One region of the Pseudomonas sp. Fl5BN2 genome, then DNA from elsewhere that is predicted to be linked to it. Evidence: predicted binding sites of a transcription regulator. Region 1 holds the regulator's gene; the other holds the start of a gene.
What was found. Region 1 encodes FliA, which starts transcription of late flagellar genes. Its sites were predicted from a motif close to CTAAAGTTTNNNNNNNNNNNGCCGNTAA; they were not measured.
Positions count from the first base shown of each region.

Region 2: a site for FliA is predicted at 2,962-2,989, ahead of GV819_RS07005 (methyl-accepting chemotaxis protein). Genes of this name have one in related genera too.

Region 1 is NZ_JAAARL010000002.1:331,252-336,505, reverse strand. Features, by position in the region: gene flhF (flagellar biosynthesis protein FlhF) at 1-1,012, shown strand, start outside; gene fleN (flagellar synthesis regulator FleN) at 1,131-1,961, shown strand; gene fliA (RNA polymerase sigma factor FliA) at 1,958-2,698, shown strand; gene GV819_RS03885 (chemotaxis response regulator CheY) at 2,865-3,236, shown strand; gene GV819_RS03880 (protein phosphatase CheZ) at 3,267-4,055, shown strand; gene GV819_RS03875 (chemotaxis protein CheA) at 4,068-5,254, shown strand, end outside.
Region 2 is NZ_JAAARL010000004.1:146,405-151,658, forward strand. Features, by position in the region: gene GV819_RS06980 (FMN-dependent NADH-azoreductase) at 1-181, opposite strand, end outside; gene GV819_RS06985 (LysR substrate-binding domain-containing protein) at 313-1,221, shown strand; gene GV819_RS06990 (MmcQ/YjbR family DNA-binding protein) at 1,233-1,577, shown strand; gene GV819_RS06995 (DUF1294 domain-containing protein) at 1,574-1,996, opposite strand; gene GV819_RS07000 (undecaprenyl-diphosphate phosphatase) at 1,993-2,823, opposite strand; gene GV819_RS07005 (methyl-accepting chemotaxis protein) at 3,117-4,751, shown strand; gene pnuC (nicotinamide riboside transporter PnuC) at 4,831-5,254, shown strand, end outside.

The DNA of each region.
Region 1 (5,254 bases):
GCCGCTGATCGAGCCGACCCTGACCGAGCGCCCGCGCCCGGCACCGGCCCCTGCGGCACCGGTTGCCGATAACCGGGCCCTGGATTCGATGCGCTTCGAACTCAATGGCCTGCGCGAGCTGCTGGAAGTGCAGCTGGGCTCCCTGGCCTGGAGTCAGCTGCAAGGCAGTCGTCCGGAGCAGGCCAATCTTTGGCGCCGCCTGCAGCGTATCGGCTTGTCCGGTCCACTGGCCCGCGACCTGTTGGCGTTGACTGTGGAAATCGACGAGCCCCGGCAGGCCTGGCGCATGCTTCTGGCGCACCTGGCGCGGATGATCCTGACCCCGGAAATCGAGCCGCTGGAAGAGGGTGGCGTGATCGCCATGGTCGGTCCTGCCGGCATGGGCAAGACCACGACCCTGGCCAAGCTGGCGGCGCGCTACGTGCTCAAGTACGGCGCGCAGAACATCGCGCTGGTAAGCATGGACAGTTACCGTATCGGCGCTCAGGAGCAGCTCAAGACCCTGGGCCGGATCCTCAATGTCTCGGTGACCCATGTCGACCCTGGCCAATCCCTGGCCCAGGCCCTGGATCCGCTGCTGCGCAAGCGCGTGGTACTGATCGACACCGCCGGTCTGCAGGCCAGCGATCCGGCGTTACGCATGCAGCTGGAAAGCTTGGCTGGTCGCGGGATCAGGGCGAAGAATTATCTGGTGCTGGCAACCACCAGCCAGAAACAGGTGTTGACCGCCGCCTACCACAGCTACAAGCGTTGCGGCCTGGCCGGTTGCATCCTGACTAAACTGGATGAAACAGCCAGTCTTGGCGAGGTCTTGAGCCTGGCCATCAGTCATGAACTGCCGGTTGCCTATCTGACCGATGGGCCGCGGATTCCTGACGACTTGCACCTGCCACGCCGACACCAACTGGTGAGTCGCGCAGTGAGTGTGCAGATGCAGGAAGAACCCAGCGAAGAAGCCATGGCCGACATGTTCGCTGACCTTTACCACAGCTCGACCAAGCGGGTTGGCTGAGGTAAGCATGAATAGATTGCACTGTATCTACATCGATGGTCTGCCATGCATTGTTCCAATGGTGAACGCGCAGCCAGTTATGTGGCCCCGTCTAAGTAAGACAAGGTAAAGAAAGAACATGGGCAGCATGCATCCCGTACAGGTGATTGCGGTGACCGGCGGCAAAGGTGGCGTCGGCAAGACTAACGTGTCAGTAAACTTGTCCCTGGCTCTGGCTGAGCTGGGTCGGCGGGTGTTGCTGCTGGACGCCGACCTGGGTCTGGCCAACGTCGATGTCCTGCTGGGGCTGACTCCCAAACACACCCTCGCCGATGTCATCGAGGGTCGCTGCGAGCTGCGCGATGTGCTGCTCCAGGGGCCTGGCGGCATCCGCATTGTCCCGGCCGCCTCGGGTACCCAGAGCATGGTGCACCTGAGCCCCGCCCAGCACGCGGGCCTGATCCAGGCCTTCAGTGACATTGGCGACAATCTCGATGTGCTGGTGATTGACACCGCTGCGGGTATTGGTGACTCGGTAGTCAGTTTTGTTCGCGCGGCCCAGGAAGTATTGCTGGTGGTCTGTGACGAGCCGACCTCGATCACCGATGCCTATGCGCTGATCAAGCTGCTCAATCGCGACTACGGCATGAATCGTTTCCGGGTCCTGGCCAACATGGCACAGAGCCCTCAAGAAGGGCGCAACTTGTTTGCAAAATTGACCAAGGTCACGGATCGCTTCCTGGACGTGGCTTTACAATACGTCGGCGCAGTTCCCTACGACGAAAGCGTACGCAAGGCCGTGCAAAAGCAGCGTGCGGTCTATGAAGCCTTTCCTCGTTCGAAGTGTGCATTGGCGTTCAAGGCCATCGCGCAAAAAGTCGATACCTGGCCGTTGCCGGCGAACCCTCGCGGGCATCTGGAATTTTTTGTCGAGCGGCTAGTGCATCAAACAGCGGGACCGGTGCTATGACTGCCAGTGGCTACAACCTTTACAAGAAGTCGGCGCGTGATAGCCAGTACGAATTGATCGAGCGCTATGCGCCTCTGGTCAAGCGTATCGCCTATCACCTGCTGGCGCGGTTGCCGGCCAGTGTTCAGGTGGAAGACCTGATTCAGGCCGGGATGATCGGTTTGCTCGAAGTGTCGACCAAATACGATGCGAGCAAGGGCGCGAGCTTTGAAACCTACGCCGGTATCCGGATTCGTGGGGCGATGCTCGATGAGGTCCGTAAAGGCGACTGGGCACCCCGTTCGGTGCACCGTAATACGCGCATGGTCAGTGATGCAATTCGCGCAATTGAAGCTAAAACCGGTCGTGACGCTAAAGATCACGAAGTTGCGGCCGAACTTCAATTGAGTCTCGACGATTATTACGGGATTTTGAACGACACCTTGGGCAGTCGCCTGTTCAGTTTCGACGATCTGTTGCAGGACGGCGAGCATGAAGGGCTGCACGAGGATGGCGCCAGTGCTCATCTCGAGCCGTCACGAGACCTGGAGGATGAACGCTTCCAGGCCGCGTTGGCGGATGCGATTGCCAATTTGCCGGAGCGCGAGCGACTGGTGTTGGCGCTGTACTACGACGAAGAGCTGAACCTCAAGGAAATCGGTGAGGTCCTGGGGGTCAGCGAATCGCGGGTCAGCCAGTTACACAGCCAGTGCGCAGCCCGCTTGCGGGGGCGTTTGGGGGAGTGGCGAGCGCGCTGACAGGCAGTGTGGGGACACTGCGATCAAGACCGGTGGGGCCAGGCGCAGCACCGGTTTTGCAGTATGTGCTTCATGCAGTCGTTGTGTGTTATGCCGAATTGATTGAATGGCGCGTTCAGGTGCTGGACGCGTTTAAGACTGCTTGGAGGTCGAATTGGACAAGAACATGAAAATCCTCATCGTTGATGACTTTTCAACGATGCGGCGGATCATAAAAAACCTGTTGCGTGATCTGGGTTTCACCAACACGGTCGAGGCCGACGATGGCACCACCGCCATTCCGGTACTCAACAGCGGAAGCATCGACTTTCTGGTAACGGACTGGAACATGCCCGGCATGACCGGTATCGACCTGCTGCGCCACGTGCGTGCCGATGAAAAGCTCAAGCACCTGCCGGTGTTGATGGTAACTGCCGAAGCCAAGCGCGAGCAGATCATCGAAGCTGCCCAGGCCGGGGTGAACGGCTATGTGGTCAAACCATTCACGGCCCAGGCGTTGAAAGAGAAGATCGAAAAGATCTTCGAGCGCATCGGTTGATGTGCGTAGCCATTCCGCCACGGGGGAGCTATGGAGCATAACGAATCTTCACTGGACGACTTTGAGTCGACCCTGAAAAAGCACGCCCTGGAACTGGTCGAGAGCCTTGAAAAGGGCAGATTCGGCGACGCAGTGCAATTGATCCATGAGCTTAATCAGACCCGTGACCGTGGCCTGTACCAGGAAGTGGGCAAGCTCACCCGCGAGCTGCATAGCGCGATCGTCAATTTTCAGATTGACCCGCACATGCCGCAAGCCGAGGAAGTTTCACAGATCACGGATGCCACCGAGCGCCTGTCCTATGTGGTTCGGCTGACGGAAGCCGCTGCCAACCGCACTATGGACCTGGTAGAGAGCAGCACCCCGCTGGTCAACGGCCTGAGCACTGAAGCACAGGCCTTGAGCGCGGACTGGGGACGCTTCATGCGGCGCGAGGTCGGGGCTGAAGAGTTCCGTGAGCTGGCGCGTCGGGTCGACGCTTTTCTGACTCGCAGCGAGCAGGAAAATCGCACCGTCTCGGGCCACCTCAACGACATTCTGTTGGCGCAGGATTACCAGGACCTGACCGGCCAGGTAATCAAGCGTGTGACCCAGTTGGTCACGGAAGTCGAAAGTAATCTGCTCAAACTGGTGTTGATGGCCAGCCAGGTCGATCGTTTTGCCGGTATCGAACATGACCGCGAATCGATCCTCGCTGAAAAAGATCCGCAAAAACATCTCGCCAAGGGTGAAGGTCCACAGATTCATGCCGATAAACGGGAAGACGTTATGTCCGGTCAGGACGATGTAGACGATTTGCTTTCCAGCCTTGGATTCTAGGAGCACCCATTAATGAGCTTCGGCGCCGATGAAGAGATCCTTCAGGATTTCCTGGTTGAGGCCGGCGAGATTCTAGAGCTATTGTCCGAACAACTGGTCGAGCTGGAAAGCCGGCCAGATGATGCGGACTTGCTCAATGCAATTTTTCGCGGTTTTCACACTGTTAAAGGGGGCGCCGGCTTCCTCCAGCTCAATGAGCTGGTGGAGTGCTGCCACATCGCCGAGAACGTCTTCGACATCCTGCGCAAGGGTGAGAGGCGTGTCGATTCGGAATTGATGGACGTGGTGCTTGAGGCTCTGGATGCGGTGAACGGTATGTTCAGCCAGGTCCGTGAGCGCACCGCAATTACCGCTGCGACCCCGGAACTGCTGGCCGCCTTGGCGCGCCTGGCAGAGCCCGCCGGCGCCGAACCTGCAGCGCCAGCTGTGGAGGAGGTGGCTCCAGCCGTTGTCGAGCCTGAGGCCCAAAGCTCAGAGGGTGATATCACCGACAACGAATTCGAACTCCTGCTCGATTCGCTGAATGCCGCCAAGGCCGACGCCGAGTCAGTGCCCGCCGCAGCAGTGGCGCAAGGTGAGCCGGCCGGCGATGAAATCACCGATGCCGAGTTCGAGTCGCTGCTGGACCAGTTGCACGGCAAGGGTCAGTTCGCACCTGATGCGGTAGTACCTGCAGCGGCCCAGGCCGCCAGTGGTGCGGCCGCCGGTGGTGATGAAATCACCGATGACGAATTCGAAGCCTTGCTGGACCAACTGCATGGCAAGGGCAGCTTTGCTGTCGATGCTCTGGAGTCGGCAGTGGCCGCGGTACCTGCAGCAGTGGTGCCTAGCGCCGCCGCAGCGGGTGGCGACCTGATCAGCGATCACGAATTCGAATCCCTGCTGGATGAGTTACACGGCAAGGGCAAGTTCTCTGAAACTCCGGGTGCGGCGAAACCTGCAGCTGCGACAACGGCTGCGCCGGTTGCTGCGGCTACCGCGGCAGTCGCCAAGCCAGTGGCGAAGAAGCCTGAGGTCAAGGCCGAAGCGCCGAAGCCTGCCGCTGCTCCTGCTCCTGCTCCTGCTGCTGCCCCGGCTCGCGCTGCTGCTGCCCCGCCGGCGGAAAAACCCACCAGCGAAGCGGAAACCACGGTGCGGGTAGATACCGCGCGCCTGGACGAAATCATGAACATGGTCGGCGAGTTGGTGCTGGTGCGTAA
Region 2 (5,254 bases), on a different contig from region 1:
CGGTGCCGGCTGCTACCAGGGTGGCGGCGGAAAAATGATTGATCGCATCGCCGGCCAGGTCACGGTAGGTCACCACGGCGCCCGGCTGCGCGGCCTTCCAGGCTTCAACCACGGTGTGGCTCAGCTGGCGGGAGGCCGAGTTGTCACCAAGAATGCTCGAATCGATATGCAACAGTTTCATCAGGAATCTCCAAGTGAGGACCGCCACTGAGCGATCGGATGCTGGCAATCCTACAGGTGAAACCAATAGCTGATTAGTCAGCATAAATGCGATAGTTCGTCCTATCAGCAGGACAATAGAGCCCTACTCCCATGCAAGACCTCAACGACCTGTATTACTTCGCCAAAGTAGTCGAAGCCGGTGGCTTTGCCGCGGCCGGGCGCCTCCTGGGCATTCCCAAGTCGCGCCTTTCGCGGCGCATTGCCGAACTGGAGGAGCGCCTGAAGGCGCGACTGCTGCAACGCACCACCCGCCAATTGAAGCTGACCGCCGTAGGCGAGCGTTACTTGCGCCACTGCCAGGCAATGCTACTGGAAGCGGAAATGGCCGACGAAGCCGTGGCCAGCATGGCCAGTGAACCCCGGGGTCGTCTGCGAGTGTCGAGCCCGGTAGGCCTGGCCCATGAGTTGATGACACCCCTGGTGAGTTCCTTCCTGGAGAAGTACCCGCAGGTGCAATTGGAGATGCTGCTGCTCAACCGCCGCGTCGACCTGATCAACGAAGGCATCGATGTGGCCCTGCGGGTACGCGAACAGGGCGATGAGGATCCGCTGCTGGTGAGCCGTCGCCTGCGTCCGGCACAGACGGCGATGGTCGCCACTCCCGCGTTCCTGCGGGACAACCCGGTGGAGCATCCCGAAGATTTGCGGCGCCTGCCGATACTTGGCGCACTGGAAGCCGATCGCCTGGTGCACTTGCGCCTACTGGACCAACAAGGCAACGCCTGTGAGCTGGCCCTGGAGGCACGCCTGGGTATCGACGATTTCATTGTCCGTCGAGCCTGCGCCCTCGCCGGCCTGGGCTGTACCATGCTGCCGATGCTGTATTGCGAGGAAGAACTGGCCAGCGGTCAGTTGGTCCAGCTACTGCCGCAGTGGTCGTTGCCCGGCGGCTGGCTGCAAGCGGTGTATCCTCACCGCCGGGGGGTGTTGCCGGCCGTACGGGCCTGGATCGAACACCTGAGCGAATCCTTCGAACGCTGTGGAGAACGACTGTTGTGAAAGCCGGAACCCTGAATGAGCAGCAAGTGGCGCAATTCTGCCTGGCCCTGCCAGGTGCGCGGGAAGACTACAAGTGGGGTGGCGTACGAGTCTTCTCGATCGCCGGCAACAAGATGTTCGCCGTGCAGAACCTGCGGGGCGACTCCCTGGCGTTCAAGGTCGATCAGCAACTGTTCCTCGGTCACGTCGATCGGCCGGGCATCGCCCCGGCGCCCTATCTGGCCCGAGCGCACTGGATCATCATGCAAACGCCCTACCCGCTGGGCGCCGAGGAACTCAAGGCGTTGCTGCAGCGCTCCCACCAACTGGTGGCAAGCAAGTTGCCCAAGCGGGTCCAGACCGGCCTCTTGCTCTAGAGCAGCGTCAGCAGGCTGTTCTCCAGGAACAGCCGGTCGATCCAGTACACCTGATGCAGCGCCACGATCAACCAGAACAGAGCCTGGTAGGACACCTTGCGGGTCTTGTGGCGCAGCAGTTGCTGCGCCAGCAAGGCACCGGGCCAGCCACCGGCCAGCTCCAGTGCGTGCAGGACATTCTCCGGGACTCTCTGACCCTCGACCCGGGCTCGGCGCTTGTCGTGCCAATACACCAGGAACGTCAGCAGGCTGACCACGCCATAGGCGGCCAGGGGAATCAGCGAGATCCCCCGCCACCACAGGGACAATGAGCCAAACAGCGGCAGCCCGCACAACAGCACAAACGCCAGCAGCTTGGCCCGTGGATGCTGGATGCGCACGCCGTTGCCAGAGCGCGAATCACCACGCGAGGCCGTCATGACTTGGCCGCCGCCCAGTCGATCCAGCCGAACTGCCAGGTCGCCAGGATCAACAGGCCGAAGGCGATGCGGTACCAGGCGAACGCCGCATAGCTGTGGCTGGCGATGAATTTCAGCAGGCCCTTGACGGCGATCATGGCGAAGATGAAGGCGGTGACAAACCCTATGGCGAACACCGGGAAATCATCGGGCTGGAACAGGTGCCGGTATTTGTAGCCGGAGTACACCGCAGCACCGACCATGGTCGGCATTGCCAGGAAGAACGAGAACTCGGTGGCCGTCTTGCGTGACAGGCCGAACAACAACCCGCCGATAATCGTCGAGCCGGAGCGCGAGGTGCCTGGGATCATCGCCAGGCATTGGGCACAACCGACCTTGAGCGCATCTTTCCAGGTAATTTCATCCACGCTCTCGGCATGCACCTGATGCTGCCGGCGCTCGGCCCAGAGCATGATGATGCCGCCGATCACCAGGGCCGTGGCCACAGTGATGGGATTGAACAGGTAGGCATGGATCAGGTCGGCAAAAATCACCCCCAGCACCACCGCCGGGAAAAAGGCGATCAGCAGGTTGACGGTGAAGCGCCGGGCCTTCGGCTGGGTCGCCAGGCCGCTCACCACCTCGAGGATCTTGCGCCGGAACTCCCAGACTACGGCCAGGATCGCGCCCAATTGAATGATGATGTTGAAGGCTATCGCCCGCTCGCCACCGAAATTCAGCAAGTCGGCCACGATAATCTGGTGCCCGGTGCTGCTGATGGGTAAAAACTCGGTCAGGCCTTCGACAATCCCGAGTATCAATGCTTGTGCGGCGGTCCAAAGATCCATCCATCCCCCATGAGGCTATGCTCCTGGCATGCCTCTTTTTAAGTAGTCAAAGCGTTCACTGCGTCGAGCGCCACCGAGATTTCGGTGCCTTTAAGCTAAACACAAGCCCATGAAAATCCTCTGAAAATTTCAGAAAGATTGAGGTTTTGCGCGAAGCCGCCGAAATCCTAGCAGACAGGCGCAAAACGCGCCGCGATGTTATTGGACTTCCGTAGGGTTGGCGCTCAGAGGCAGGCATGCTTGGATGCTCGCGGCCTTTTATGACAAGAACAAGAATCTGGAGTGACCGGATGATGAATAGCTTACGCAAGATGTCCATCAGTCAGCGCCTGTGGCTGATCCTGATCGTCGCCGTACTGACCCTGGTGACCCTGGGCGTGATGATGCTGCAGCAGATTCATGGCGACCTGTACCAGGCCAAGGCACAGAAAACCCAGCATGTGGTACAGACCGCTGCCGGCGTGCTGAATTACTACCATGGCCTGGAAACCGCCGGCAGCCTGAACCGCGAGCAGGCGCAACAGCAGGCGCTGCAGGTGATTCGCGGGCTGCGCTATAACCAGAGTGACTATTTCTGGATCAACGACCTGACGCCGGTGATGATCATGCACCCGGCCAACCCCAAGCTCGACGGGCAGAACCTCGCGGCCGTCAAGGATCCGGACGGTTTCGAAGTGTTCAACCAGATGGTCAGCCTGGCCAAGGCCAAGGGCGCCGGCATGGTGGACTATCGCTGGCCCAAGCCCGGGGCCGAGCAGCCGGTGCAGAAAACCTCCTATATCCAGCTGTTCCAACCCTGGGGCTGGATCATCGGTTCCGGGGTGTACATCGATGACCTGCAGGAGGAGTTCTATGCCCAGGTCCTGCGCGCCTCCTCCGTCGGCCTGGTGATTGCCCTGCTGATGGCTGGGCTGGTGGTGTTGATCGTGCGCAGTATCGTCAGTCCGCTGCGGGAAACCGTGCACGCCATGGCCAATATTGCCAGCGGCGAAAGCGACCTGACCCGCAGCCTCGACACCCACGGCCAGGATGAAGTCACCGAACTGGCCCGGCACTTCAACGGCTTTACCGCCAAATTGCGTGGGGTGGTGACACAACTGCAAACCAGCGCTGGTGCCCTCGAGCAGTCCTCCAACGAGCTGGGCAGCAACGCCTCCGAGGCTCAGGAGCGCAGCCAGCAGCAATCCCAGCAAATGGAACAGGTGGCCGCTGCCATCAGCCAGGTCACCAGCGGGGTCCAGGACGTGGCGAAGAACGCCGAGCATGCCGCCAGTGAGGTTCGCGAAGCCGAGGCCCAGGCCCAGCAGGGGCAGGTCAATATCGACGGCAGCCTGCAACAGATCGAGCAGTTGTCAGCGACCATCAACCAGGCAGTGGAAGTGATTCGCACCCTGGCGACGGAAAGCACCCAGATCGGCACGGTACTGGAAGTGATCCGCTCGATTGCCGAACAGACCAACCTACTGGCCTTGAATGCTGCCATCGAAGCGGCGCGCGCCGGAGAACAGGGCCGCGGCTTTGCCGTGGTGGCCGATGAGGTGCGCCTGCTGGCCCAGCGGACCCAGCAATCCACCGCAGAAATCCAGGGCATGATCGAACGCCTGCAGAACCACTCGGAAGCCGCGGTCAAGGTCATCGGCGACAGCAGCCGCGCCTCGCAATTGACCATCGAACAGGCCGGGCTCGCCGGCGCCAGCCTCAATGCCATCGGCCAGGCCCTGCGCACCCTCAATGGTTTGAACGCGTCGATTGCCAGCGCCACCATGCAGCAGGCCCATGTGGTGGAGGACATCAATCACAATGTCAGTCAGGCCGCGGGACTGTCCCAGGGCACCGCCTTGGCGGCCCAGCACTCCAGTGTCGCCAGCCGTCATCTCAAGGAGCTGTCCGAGCAGCTCAATGGCCTGCTCCGGCAGTTCCGCGTCTGAGCCAAGGGTCCCGGGCTAACGCCCGGGGCCCAGTCTGGGTACAATCCGCCCCCTCCTCTATTTCCCCCAAGGAATCGCCATGTCCGGGCTTGAACTGTTTGCCGCTGCCCTCGGCGTTATCGCCGTCTGGCTAACGGTCAAGCAGAACCCCTGGTGCTGGCCCATCGGCCTGGTCATGGTGCTGCTCTACAGCTGGATCTTCTACGAGGTCAAACTCTATTCCGACATGCTGCTGCAGGTGGTCTATGCGGTGCTGCAACTCTATGGCTGGTGGCAGTGGACCCGCGGAGGTGAACAGCATCAGGGCCGTCCGGTCAGCCAGTTGCAGGGCCCGGCGCTGCTCCAGGGGCTGGCCCTTGGGGCACTGGGCAGCCTGTTGCTGGGTGCGGCCATGGCCCACTGGACCGACGCCGCGCAACCCTGGTTGGACGCTGCCCTGACCGGCTTCAGTCTGGTGGCGCAATGGTGGATGGCGCAGAAACGCGTGCAATGCTGGCCGCTGT